3 regions of the Paenibacillus sp. MT86 genome follow, and region 2 is predicted to be linked to each of the others. Evidence: predicted binding sites of a transcription regulator. Region 2 holds the regulator's gene; each other region holds the start of a gene.
The links. The regulator Rex, encoded in region 2, represses fermentation and respiration genes when NADH is low (regulators of the CRP and FNR family bind a similar motif). The targets are predictions, from matches to a motif close to TTGTGAAATATTTCACAA.
Positions count from the first base shown of each region.

Region 1: a site for Rex is predicted at 2,512-2,529, ahead of AC3RCL_RS29965 (formate/nitrite transporter family protein). Genes of this name have one in related genera too.
Region 3: a site for Rex is predicted at 2,440-2,457, ahead of AC3RCL_RS30255 (cytochrome ubiquinol oxidase subunit I). Genes of this name have one in related genera too.

Region 1 covers NZ_CM179499.1:6,568,191-6,572,436, reverse strand. Annotated here, with positions in the region: gene AC3RCL_RS29975 (TetR/AcrR family transcriptional regulator) at 223-816, shown strand; gene AC3RCL_RS29970 (MFS transporter) at 928-2,175, shown strand; gene AC3RCL_RS29965 (formate/nitrite transporter family protein) at 2,637-3,497, shown strand; gene AC3RCL_RS29960 (APC family permease) at 3,638-4,246, opposite strand, start outside.
Region 2 covers NZ_CM179499.1:4,321,725-4,325,970, reverse strand. Annotated here, with positions in the region: gene dinG (ATP-dependent DNA helicase DinG) at 1-1,479, shown strand, start outside; gene AC3RCL_RS19150 (redox-sensing transcriptional repressor Rex) at 1,545-2,210, shown strand; gene AC3RCL_RS19145 (amidohydrolase) at 2,185-3,486, shown strand; gene AC3RCL_RS19140 (cell wall elongation regulator TseB-like domain-containing protein) at 3,518-4,036, shown strand.
Region 3 covers NZ_CM179499.1:6,635,765-6,640,010, forward strand. Annotated here, with positions in the region: gene cydB (cytochrome d ubiquinol oxidase subunit II) at 1-968, opposite strand, end outside; gene AC3RCL_RS30255 (cytochrome ubiquinol oxidase subunit I) at 955-2,358, opposite strand; gene ade (adenine deaminase) at 2,646-4,246, opposite strand, start outside.

The DNA.
Region 1 (4,246 bases), 2.2 Mb from region 2:
GCGAGATGGACAAGGATTTTGCTTCGGCAAAGTCCTTTTTTCGTTGCATTCGGAAGAGCGTCCTTTACATGGGAGGAGGTTTTCAGTATGATTAAACCGTACAGTCGGTTTTTTAAAGAGGGATGAAGTTCATTCATGACAGAATACATTTTTTATTACGGATCACGGATTTCCGCTGGTTGATGCGGACTGTTGAATCCAACGCAAGGAGTGCTAACACCGATGTCATCAGAAAAAGCGCAGCGAAAGCGGGATTTGATTCTGGATAAAGCCAAGGAGCTGTTCATCCAGCGCGGATATGCGGCAACGTCAATGGATGAACTGGTCAAGTATACGGGGGCCAGCAAGGGAAGCATCTATTATCACTTCGAGAGCAAGGAAGATTTGTTCGTCAAGCTGCTGACAAAGCAGAATCGGGAATGGATGGAAGCCTGGGACGACAAAAAAGCCGGTTACGCCAGCTTTGAGGAGAAGCTGTACGGGATCGCCGATCACATGGTTGACGACTTCCAGAATCCGCTCACCAAAATCGCGGAGGAATTCTATATCAACCAGCCGGAAAATAAGACGATTGTGGGCGAAATGCTGGCGATTCTGCAAGGTCCGCGTATGCTCTACCGCGAAATTCTGGCAGAGGGAGCGGACGAGGGACGCATAGCGGCAGAGGATATCGACGAAATAGCCGTTATTTTCGGATCGCTGCTGGACGGGTTGTCGGTTTCGTACTTCGAACGGTCCCAGGAGGAATTAAGGCAGCTGTACCGCAAGAGCGTGATGTACTTTTTGAACGGTGTGTTATCGGGTGAAGGTTCATAGCGTACGGTGCGGTAGGAGGATTTATCGAAAACGCTTTTCTTAGCTAACAGGAAAGGGCGTTTTCGCAATTATAAATAAACCGAATAGTCGGTTTTAACAGGAGGATGGAGTATGAAGCATTTGTTTGGCAACCGCGCGTTCGTGCTGTTGATGGTATCTGATTTTATGCAAAATATCGGGATCTGGATCCGCAATATGGCGCTGTTGTTCTTTATTATGGAGCAGAGCAACCATGACCCGGTCGCCGTATCGCTGCTGACCGTGATTGAATACGCGCCGATCTTCGTGATTTCCATGGTTGGCGGCGTACTGGCTGACCGTTGGCGTCCCAAGCGAACGATGATATGGGGGGATATTTTAAGCTTCATATCCATTCTGCTTATTTTGTTTGTTGTGTATGCGGGATATTGGCAGGCCGTGTTTGCGGTGACGCTGGTCTCGGCCGTCGTATCGCAATTCTCGCAGCCATCGTCCATGAAGATCATCAAGCGGTGTTTGCCGGATGAGCATGTGCCCGCGGCCACGGCGTTATCCCAGACCTCGATGTCGCTGTTTATCATTTTGGGACCTATGGTAGGCACGACGATTTATCAAGCATTTGGATTGCAGGCCTCTTTAATCAGCTTGCTGATTCTGTTCGGCGCTTCGGCGATCGTGTTGGCCTTTCTGCCTTCCACCGTGGACGAACCTTCCAAGGACTCGGTATCAGCCGGTTCGTTCGTGAAGGACATGAAGGCAGGCTTCGCCTACATTGGTTCCAGCCGGCTGTTGAAGGTGCTGCTGGTAGTCTACGTTATGTTGGCGCTGGGCAGCGGACTCGTACAGCCGCTCGACATCTTCGTCATTACCGAGCGTCTTCAGCTGGAGATGTCCAGCGTCCAGTGGTTCACCGCGCTTGAGGGCTTGGGCATGTTGATCGGCGGTGTGATCGCAGCGGTGATTGCAGGCAAAGTGAAAGGTTCCTACTTGCTGTTCGCGGGGCTGGCCTTCCTTGGACTCTCGACCTTTGTCGAGGTGCTGTCCCAGTGGCCGATCCTGACCGGCTCGATGCGCTTCGTCACCGGGGTGCTGATGGCCATGGCCCAGACGGTCCTGATGGCGGTGATGATGCAGCAGGTGGAAGAGAAATTCATTGGCCGGCTGAACGGCGTGATGACGCCGATATTTACCGGCATGCTGCTCATCGGCTCCGGGCTGACGGGCTGGTATATGTCGGTAACCTCCATTGTCGTGGTGTATTTTACGGCAGGCGCGCTCTTCCTGCTGTCGTCATTCATCAGCATGAAGCTGCCGATCGCCAAGGTGCCGGTGCAGGAAACAGAGGCGCCTGTCAGGGTAGAGACTGCGGCCAAAGCCTAGCGGGTGAGTAAAAATCTATACATTTAAGCCGAATCTGGCAGAATGGTATCCAACACGAACGGGCTTCGTACTGGTAAAGACAATCCAAAAGAGCGGTGCCGGGGAGAAACCCGGGCACCGCTTTTTCGGCATATGCGATTCCTCGAAGGAAGCGAAAGGAGTCACCCCGCTAAAGCTGATCCGAAGCTCCACCCATGGACAGGGTGCTGTGCCTATATCCATATATCGCTTAAATGGCCACACCGAATCCGATCCATGTTATTCGCTGCAGCGTGGTCAGCAGATCAAGGCATACGGAACATCACATCTGCATCTGTCCGTCCCTGACGGACACGATCGTGATATAATTCACGTTCTTGCCAAAGAAGCTGCGTTACAATGTTGGTAACGATAACACGAATATCATGAGCTGCATTCGGATAGGTAGACAAAGCGGATGCGGAAGAAATGAGGGAGTGACCATGGCTTACCATAAACCTGAGCGCATTGCGGAGATTACCGTGGAGAACGGGGTGAAAAAAGCGCATAACTCCGCCATAAACGTGATGATATTAGGATTCCTTGCGGGGGCATTTATTGCGCTCGGCTTTTTGCTTGACATACGCGTGATTGCCGGAGCGTCTCCGGAATGGGGAGGGATTGCCGGTTTTATAGGCGCGGCGGTATTCCCCGTCGGCCTGATTCTTGTCCTGCTTGCAGGCGGGGAGCTGCTGACGGGCAACATGATGGCCGTGTCCTTGGCCAGATTCAAGAGGAGAATTTCCACGAAGGAGATGATGCGGAATTTAGCGCTTGTCACGGTCAGCAATATGTTGGGAGCGTTATTCGTCGCTTACTTCTTCGGCCATGTGACCGGTCTGACAGGCAGCGGCGTTTACCTGGAGAAACTGGTGGATATGGCCGGGCATAAGCTGGACGACAGCTTCCTGCAAGCCTTCCTGTCGGGCATCGGGTGCAACTGGCTCGTAGCCCTCGCCGTATGGCTGTCCTACGGATCGGATCAGATGAGCGGCAAAATTCTCGGGATCTGGTTTCCGACCATGGCGTTTGTCGCCATCGGGTTTCAGCACGTGGTGGCCAACATGTTTCTCATCCCGGCCGCGATTTTTGAAGGCTATTACAGCTGGGGCGAGTATCTGATGAACTTCATTCCGGTATGGCTGGGCAATTTCGTTGGCGGCGCGTTATTTGTGGGAGCGACATACGGAACCGTTTATTTAAAGCAGGAGAAACAGGCCGCAGCCGCTCCGCGCGGCGAGCAGACGCCTGTGCCATCGGCCGGCGCTCCTCAACAGGTTCATTCGGCGCAGAATGTTTCCTAATGCCGGAAGCCTGGCGAGCGTCTGGCTTAAAGAAAAAGCTGCGTTCAACCGTCCTTGATGAAAGGCAGCGGTTGATCGCAGCTTTTTGTCGTGATGGGCGAGGCTGTTCCCAGTAATGAATCAAGCAGGGAACAAGCCCGCTATTTTTTTAAATGGTAGGGAACCGTCGTGATGATCACGTCTCTCCGATACAGGAGATGTGCCCGGATGAGCAGGCTGGATTGATTGTGCAGGAAATTATGCCAGCCCTTCTTGGGGATGAACTGCGGAATGACGACGGTAACCTGATAGTCGGATTCGCTAGCCTTGCGCTGCACGGTATCGATGAATTTCGTCAGCGGCTGAATGATGCTCCGATAAGGCGAGTGCAGCGTCACCAGCCGGATGTCCGGCTGCCACTTTTTCCATTTTTCCTGGAAGGCGACTTCCTCCTCCCGCTCGAACGGCACGTACACCGCGATGATTTGGCCCGCTCCCAGCGATTTGGCGTAATTCAGCGAGTTCTCCACCACATGCGTGATTCCTGCCACAGGCAGGATGATGACATTCCCCTCAATCGGCTTAACCGGCTCGCAGGTCGTAATCCGGAGCTGGTCCGCTACCGCCTCGTAATGCTTGCGGATCCGGGTGAAAATCCAGATGATCAGCGGCAGGAATATCAGCACGGTCCACACCTGGGCGAATTTCGTAAAGAAGAAGATCATGGTCACGATAAAGCTGATGCATGCGCCGGTGGTGTTAATGATCAG
Region 2 (4,246 bases):
GTCATCGACGAAGCGCATCATCTTGAGGATGTCGCCGGCAAGCACCTTGGCTTGCAGATGAAGTATTTTTCGGTGGTCCATACCTTGACCCGTTTGTACAAAGACAGCCGAAGCGGGCAGCTCCCGGCTCTGCGCCAGCTGCTGCAAGCTTCGCCGCACGAGAAGGCAGTCGAATGGTCTTCCGTCATCGACCGTTTGTATCCGGACCTCATTACCGCAAAAGAGAACTGGGATCGGCTCAGCGATCAATTGTTCGGACTGCTTCCGGAACGCGGAGACGCTTCTCCGGGAGATGCCGGCCAATTCTCGCTCCGCCTGTCCCCGCTTAAGAAGCCGAAGGATTGGGATTCGATGGCCGAACTGGAGCATCAAATTCATCTGACGCTGGGCGATGTCGTGCGCAAGGGCGATAAGCTGATCGCCGAAATGAAGGAAGATTTGGATGACTACAGCGCGGACAGCCTGTTAACCGACCTATCGGGCCTATTTAAGGACCTGGCCTCGCATCGCGAAGACCTGCGCTCCTTCATGGCCCTGAACGATGAGGGCACGGTATACTGGATGGAGGCGAACGGCAATTTCCGCAGCAAATCGCTGCAGTTGTATGCCGTGCCCGTCGACGTGAGCGCTCATCTGAAGGAATTGTTTTTTGACAAGAAACAAAGCGTGATTCTGACATCGGCGACCTTGTCGGTGGACAAATCGTTTCAGTTCATGATCGAAAACCTGGGTCTTCAGGAAGCGGCTGAAGCGGGGAACCTGAACACGGTTCAGCTCCCGTCCCCGTTTAATTACAGGGAACAGGCCCTTCTTGTCGTGCCGCGCGATTTTCCGAGCGTGAAGGGATCGGTCGGGGATGCACTCTTTGTGAATACGCTCGTGAAGTCTTTGGCCGATACGGCCGTCGCTACGCATGGCCGCATGCTCGTCCTGTTCACTTCGTACCGGATGCTGCGCCAGGTGCACGAGCCGCTGAAAGAAGCGCTGGCATCAAGCGACATCACGGTATTGGGACAAGGTATGGACGGAACCAGCCGTACCAAGTTAATCCGAAGATTTCAGGACAGCAGCGCTTCCGTGCTGCTGGGCACCAGCTCCTTCTGGGAAGGGGTAGACATCCCGGGTGAGGCGCTGACTTGTCTTGCCATCGTCCGGCTGCCGTTCCAGCCGCCGAATCACCCCTTGGTCGAGGCCAAGAGCGAACTGCTGCAGCAGCAGAAGAAGAATCCCTTCATGAAGCTTTCGGTTCCGCAAGCGGTCATTCGTTTCAAACAGGGGTTTGGGCGTCTGGTGCGAACAGCACAAGATAAAGGGATCGTGATCGTGTACGATACGCGGGTCATTGAATCCTATTACGGGAAGTATTTCTTATATTCCTTGCCGGGGCCGAAGATGGAGCATATGCCGACAGAGGGGATCGTTCCCCGAATTTCGGAATGGCTGCAGGAAGAGGCAAGCGCGGGAAACCAAGCGGAATAAAGTGAAACCAAGCACGATCAACAAAAAAAGATGTAGTTATTAACCTATTATTAGGGGGAGCATGCATGAAATCGGAAAAAATTTCGGAAGCCGTGGTCCGCAGATTACCTGTATACTTGCGCTATTTGAATGAGCTTCAGAAGAGGGAGGTTTCCACGGTTTCCTCCCAGGAGCTGGGACAGAAGCTGGACCTCAATCCTGCTCAAATTCGTAAGGACCTGGCGTATTTCGGTGATTTTGGACGGAAAGGGATCGGATATGATGTTTCTTATCTGATCGAGAAGATTCGCCAGATTCTGAAGCTGGACCAGAAGATCAATGTCGCATTGGTCGGGGCCGGTAATCTTGGACATGCATTATCGAATTACAATGCATTCCTGAAGGATAATATGAAGATTGTGGCGATTTTCGATTCGTATTCTCCCAAAGTTGGTATGAAAATTAACAATTTGGTCGTACAGCCGATGGAAGAGCTGGAGAAGACGGTTCATGAGCACGGCATTCGAATCGGGATTATTACCGTTCCGGATTTCGAAGCGCAGAACGTAGCGAATCAGCTTATCGCCTCAGGGATCGAGGCGATTCTGAACTTTGCGCCAACCATCCTGAAAGCCCCAGCCCATATCCGGATTCATACGGCTGATTTTACAACGGATTTGCAAAGTTTGGCCTATTATTTGGATAACGGCAAGGAGGATGCAGCACATGACAACAACGAAGTGGATGGTTAAGAACGGAACGTTTGCAGTACTGGAGGAAGGCCAATCCGTGCTTCGCGGATACCTGGTGGTTGAGAACGACCGGATCACGTACCTGGGCGAGGAGGAGCCCGTCGTGGAAGAGGGGACAGAAATTATCGACGGAACCCATCTGTTCTTCCTGCCCGGATTGGTGAACACGCATGGACATGCCGCCATGTCGCTTCTTCGCGGCTATGGGGACGATCTGGCACTGCAGGTATGGCTTCAGGAAAAAATGTGGCCGATGGAAGCCAAATTCACGTCAGACGACGTATATTGGGGCACATCGCTCTCCGTGCTGGAGATGATCAAGGGCGGAACCACGACGTTTGTGGATATGTATGACCATATGGATCAGGTCGCGAAGGTTGTCCAGGACTCGGGAATGCGCGGCGTCCTGACGCGCGGCGTAATCGGTTTATGCCCGCCCGAGGTACAGCAGCAGAAGCTGGATGAGGCGGTGGCATTCGCGAAGGATTGGCATGGCAAGGCTGACGGCAGAATTACGACGATGATCTCGCCGCACGCGCCTTATACCTGCCCGCCGGATTTCATCGAAAAATTCGTTCAAGCATCCCATGACTTGAACCTGCCTTTGCATACCCATATGTCCGAAACGGAAACTGAAGTGGCTCAGAACGTTAAGGATTACGGGCTTCGCCCCGTTGCCCATTTGGAGAAGCTGGGCATGTTCTCCCGTCCTACGCTCCTTGCGCATGCCGTTCATCTGACCGATGAGGAAATCGAAGTCTTGGCCAAGCATCAAGTAGCCGTATCGCATAATCCCGGAAGCAATTTGAAGCTTGCCAGCGGAGTCGCCCGCGTACCTGCGCTGCTGAAAGCCGGCGTAACGGTGTCGCTCGGTACCGACGGACCTGCTAGCAACAATAACCTGGATATGTTCGAAGAGATGCGGCTGGCTGCCCTGATCCATAAAGGAGTAAGCGGGGATCCGACGGCCATTCCGGCCTCCGAAGCGCTCCGAATGGGCACGGTATACGGAGCCAAGTCCGCTTTCCTTGAGGATATCGGTATGCTCGCGGTTGGGATGAAGGCCGATATGATCGCATTGAATACGGATCAGGCGCATTTCCTTCCACGGACCGACTATATTTCTCACGCGATCTACTCTGCCAGCGCGAAGGATGTAGAGCATGTATGGGTTGACGGCAAGCAGGTGGTGAAGAATGGCGCGAGCCTTACTCTCGACGAGGAACGCATCCGCCGGGAAGCGCAGCGTGCATTTGAGCGTCTTACAACCCTCTAGGGAATAATCAAGGGGAGCGAGGAAGACGGATTTGAAGAAAAAAACGAAGTGGATATTGCTGAGCGTGTCCGGCGTCCTGCTATTATTGCTTGGCCTACAGCTCTATTATTCCTATGTTATGAAAGATACGTGGAATGAAGAAAGAATGGCGATCCTTGCAGCGAAACAGCATGGCCAATTGGTCTCGTCCGACAAGACCTATAAATCGGTATGGGGCGAGGACAATAACTATTGGGTGGTCAGCGGGAAAGATAAAGACAATCAAGACCGCATGGTCTGGGTGAAGTTTACGGACGATAACGTTCCTGTTGAAGGGACAGATGCCGTTCAGTCGGTGTTATTGAATACGGGCATGTCAGAGGCCGTGATGCGGGACCAGATCCGTAACGAAATGCCGGGTGCGGTCATCAAGCGATTGCTGCCGGGAATGTATGAAGGCGAGTATGCCTGGCAGCTGCAATATGAAAACAACGGTCAGCGCGGCTACAGATTCTATCGTTTTCAAGACGGAAACGCCATCGGAAATGATATTATTCTTCCTAATCAATAAGAAAACAAATGAAAGGCGTCCCCTCATAGGGATGCCTCTTTGGCACATAAACATGTAAGCGCATACAGAAATAAATTGGTAAAACTGTTCTAAATATTTTCACAGACAAGCATGAAAAAGTATATAAGATATGATATACTCATACTTGTACGAATTGAGCAGATCAATTACATGCCTCACCATATATCGTTGTTATATGTATTATTGTGC
Region 3 (4,246 bases), 2.3 Mb from region 2:
TAACTCCAAATTTGATAGCCCAAAACAAAAGGCAGCAGCGATACGGCCACAATCGTCATAATCTTGAGGGAATACGGTCCGGAGGCCGCATTATAAATGGTCAGGTCAAATGCAGCGTTGATGGAGCTGACCATCACGCGCGGGAACAAGCCCACGAACACGGACGTTACCAAGAGTGCGATGACCGCGCCGGTCATCCCGAAAGCCCAGCCGTCCCGCTTGACGTTCATGAAATATCCGCCCAACAGGAATGCAAGCAGGGCCAGCACCAGCAGGACGGTTAACGCCACGCCGCGCTTCTCGAAGATATCGGTCATGAAATACGTCATCACCCCGAACGCCACGAACAGGGCCGCAACAGGAATCAGAAGTCTCCGGGCCATGCGGCGCGCCCGTTCCTGGAGATCCCCCAGCGTGCGCAGCGTCGTGAACATCAAGCCATGCAGCAGGCAGAGCATCACCATCGTCAACCCGCCGACCACGGTATAGAGATTCACGACATCGAAGAATCCGGCATGCAGCTGCATCTCTTCGTTAATCGGAAGCCCCTGGATCAGGCAGGCAAACACTACGCCGAGCAGGAATGGCGGAAGCACGCTTCCGGTGAAGATCGCTCCGTCCCATACCCGTTTCCAGCGGACATCGCCCACCTTGCCGCGGAATTCAAATGCCACGCCGCGCCCGATCAAGGCCAGCAGAAGAAAGACAAGCGGAATGTAGAACCCGCTGAACAGCGTGGCATACCAGTTCGGGAAGGCCGCGAACATCGCGCCGCCCGCCGTCAGCAGCCAGACCTCGTTGGCGTCCCAGAACGGGCCGATCGAGTTGATCAGCACCCGGCGCTGGGTATCGTTTTTGGCCAGCAGCTGCGTGGACATCCCGACTCCGAAATCGAAGCCCTCCAGGAAGAAGAACCCGATAAACAACACGGCGACGAGCACAAACCACAGTTCGTTAAGAGACAGCATTGTAGTCCTCCTTATTAAACGGATCGCTTGCGTGGTGATCGTCTTCCTCCGCCGCATACGGTCCTTTCTTAATGACTTTGATGAACAGATAGGCCATCACGGCTGCCAGCACCGCATAAATGGCGGTAAACATGATGAGCGAGAACAGGATCGAGCCTGCGCTTACGTTCGGCGAAACGCTGTTCTCCGTGGTGATCAGCCCGAATACCGTCCAAGGCTGGCGGCCGATCTCCGTCATGATCCATCCCGACGTGTTGGCGATGAACGGCAGGGAAATGCCAAACAGCATCAGTCTGAGGAACCATTTGCCGGCCTTCTCAACTTTTTTGCGCAGCATCAGCCACGCTCCGTACAATCCCATGAGGATCATGACGCTGCCGGCGGCCACCATAATCCGGAAGCTCCAGAAGGTGGTGCGGACCGGCGGAATATAGTCTCCAGGGCCGTATTCCTGCTCATACTGGGCTTGCAGCTCCTTCATCCCGATGACTTCGCCGGAAAATTTGCTGTAGGACAAGAAGCTGAGCAGATACGGGATTTTGAATTCCATCGTGTTCTCCTGCTTATCCGGATCGATGGCGGCGATGACCGTCCAAGGCGCGGGATCGTCGCTCGTTTCCCACAAGCTCTCGGCGGCGGCCATCTTCATCGGCTGCGTATCCACCAGATACTGCGCCTGCTGGTGGCCGAATACCGCAACCAGAATGGAGGTGATGAGACCCACCACGATGGCGATGTGGAATGATTTTTTGAAGAAATCCAAATCCTGCTTCTTCAGCAGTTTATACGCGCTTACCCCCGCTACCAGGTAAGCCCCGGTTGCCAGTGCCCCGAAGATCGTGTGCGGAAATTCCACCAGCAGCTGACCGTTCGTGATCAGCGCGAAGAAATCGTTCATCTCCGCCCGTCCATTGTTGATCTCAAAACCGACCGGACGCTGCATGAACGAGTTCGCTGCCAGGATCCAGAAGGCGGACATCAGGGTGCCGAAGGACACCAGCCAGATGCTGAGCAGATGGACCTTCTTGGATAACCGGTCCCACCCGAATATCCATAGCCCGATAAACGTCGACTCAAGGAAAAACGCCAGCAGGGCTTCGATCGCAAGCGGTGCGCCGAACACGTCCCCGACAAAGCGCGAGTAATCCGACCAGTTCATCCCGAACTGGAATTCCTGCAGAATCCCTGTCACAACCCCGACCGCAAAGTTGATCAGGAACAGCTTTCCCCAGAACTTGGCCATTTTCTTGTAGACTTCCTGGCCCTTGACAACATACATCGTCTCCATGATGGCGATCAGAAACGCCAATCCGATGGATAACGGTACGAAAATAAAGTGAAAAATGGTTGTCGATGCGAATTGAATTCGCGCCAGCATAACCGGATCCATAAAAGATACCCCTTCCTTTAGCTCACGTGATCACTTCAAATTTGATTCTTTTTGTATTGTCGCAGACCGCGTCCTAAAGGATTGTGATAAACATCACAATATAATGGCCGAAATAGGTGAAAAAGTTATCAATTTGTGACGAAAATCACTAAGTAGGTAATGGATTATGTGAGGATTATCCATGGGAGCGTGGCTTGCGGCATCCACTCACAGGCTAAGCCCAGTATTTACGCACCAAAAAAGCAGGTTAGCCATGTAGGCCAACCTGCTTTAATGTATGTGCCACCTTATTGAACCGGACCGATCTCCGTCTCGATGAGCTTGAATTCCGTCACGTCCGCAATCCCGCGATTGGTAATGCGGATCTCCGGAATGACCGGAAGCGCAATGAGCGAGAACGTCATGAACGGCGCATGGATGGAGCAGCCGAGCTGTTTCCACGCTTCCTCCAGGGCAGCGACTTCCTCGGCCACGACCTCGACTGGACGGTCCGCCAGCAAGCCCGCAATCGGCATCGCCACCTTCGCCAGCACCTGGCCGTTCTGCACCACGATCATGCCGCCTCCGCATGCTGCCAGCTCGTTCGCCGCAAGCGCCATATCCTCGGCGTTCGTGCCCATCACAAGCAGGTTGTGGCTATCGTGCGCCACCGTGGAAGCAACCGCGCCGGACTGTAGTGCGAAGCCGCTCGCAAAGCCGAGCGAGATTTGCCCGGTTGCGCCGTGGCGCTCGATGCATGCCAGCTGAACCACGTCTTGGCCCAGGTCCGGCTGGATGACGCCCTGCTCCACGGCGAGCACCGCGGTCATTTTGGCGGTACGGGCACTGTTCTCGATGACGCGCACCACGTTCACTTCCGTACGCGCCGCATCGAACTTGCTGCGCAGCAAAAAGTCGTCGGCGGTAAGCGAACGCTGCAGCCGAACCGATTGAAAGGCCTTTTCCGGATACGAATACGCCGGGAACGCCTTCACGAGACGGCCGTTCTCCGCGACCACTTCGCCGTCCGTGATCACCACCGAAGGCACCATGCTCTTCAGATCGTCAATGAGCAAAATATCAGCCGTTTTGCCTGGTGAAATGCTGCCGAGCTCCATATCCATGCCGAAATATCGAGCCACGTTGATCGTGCCCATCTGGATCGCCGTAACCGGGTCCACGCCCTCCTCCATGGCGCGGCGGACCACATGGTTCATATGGCCGAGCCGCAGCAGCGTCTGCGGATACACATCATCCGTGACCAAGGAGATATTGTCGGTACGTACCTTGTCCTCCGTTACCACCTTAATCACTTCCTTCACATCCTGCCAAGCCGAACCTTCGCGGATCATCAGATGCATACCGAGGCGAACCTTTTCCAAAGCCTGCTCTCTCGTTACCGTCTCATGATCGGAGCTGACGCCGGTTGCTAGATAGGCTTGTAGCATCCGGTCGTCCTCGGCCGGAAAATGCCCCGTCACCGTCTTGCCCGCACGCAGCGTGGCTTCGATCTCTCCGATCATGGTCGGATCGCCGTATACGACGCCCGGGAAGTTCATCACTTCGCCAAGCCCCGCGACGCCGGGCCAGGTCAGCCCTTCCTCGATATCGGCTACGCCCAACTGCGCCCCGGCATCCTCCAGATCGAACGTCGCCGGTACGCAGGAAGGAATGGTGGTGAACACCTTCATCGGCAGCTGCTGCCCTTCCTCGTGCATCCAGCGCACGCCCTCCATGCCGAACACGTTGGCGATCTCATGGGGATCCATATAAACCCCGGTCGTTCCCGTAACGATGGCCGCTTTGGCAAACTCCGTTACGGTCAGCATCGTGCTCTCCACATGCATATGGCCGTCCAGCAGACCCGGCGAGATGAAGCGCCCATTCGCTTCGATCACCTGCGTCCCCT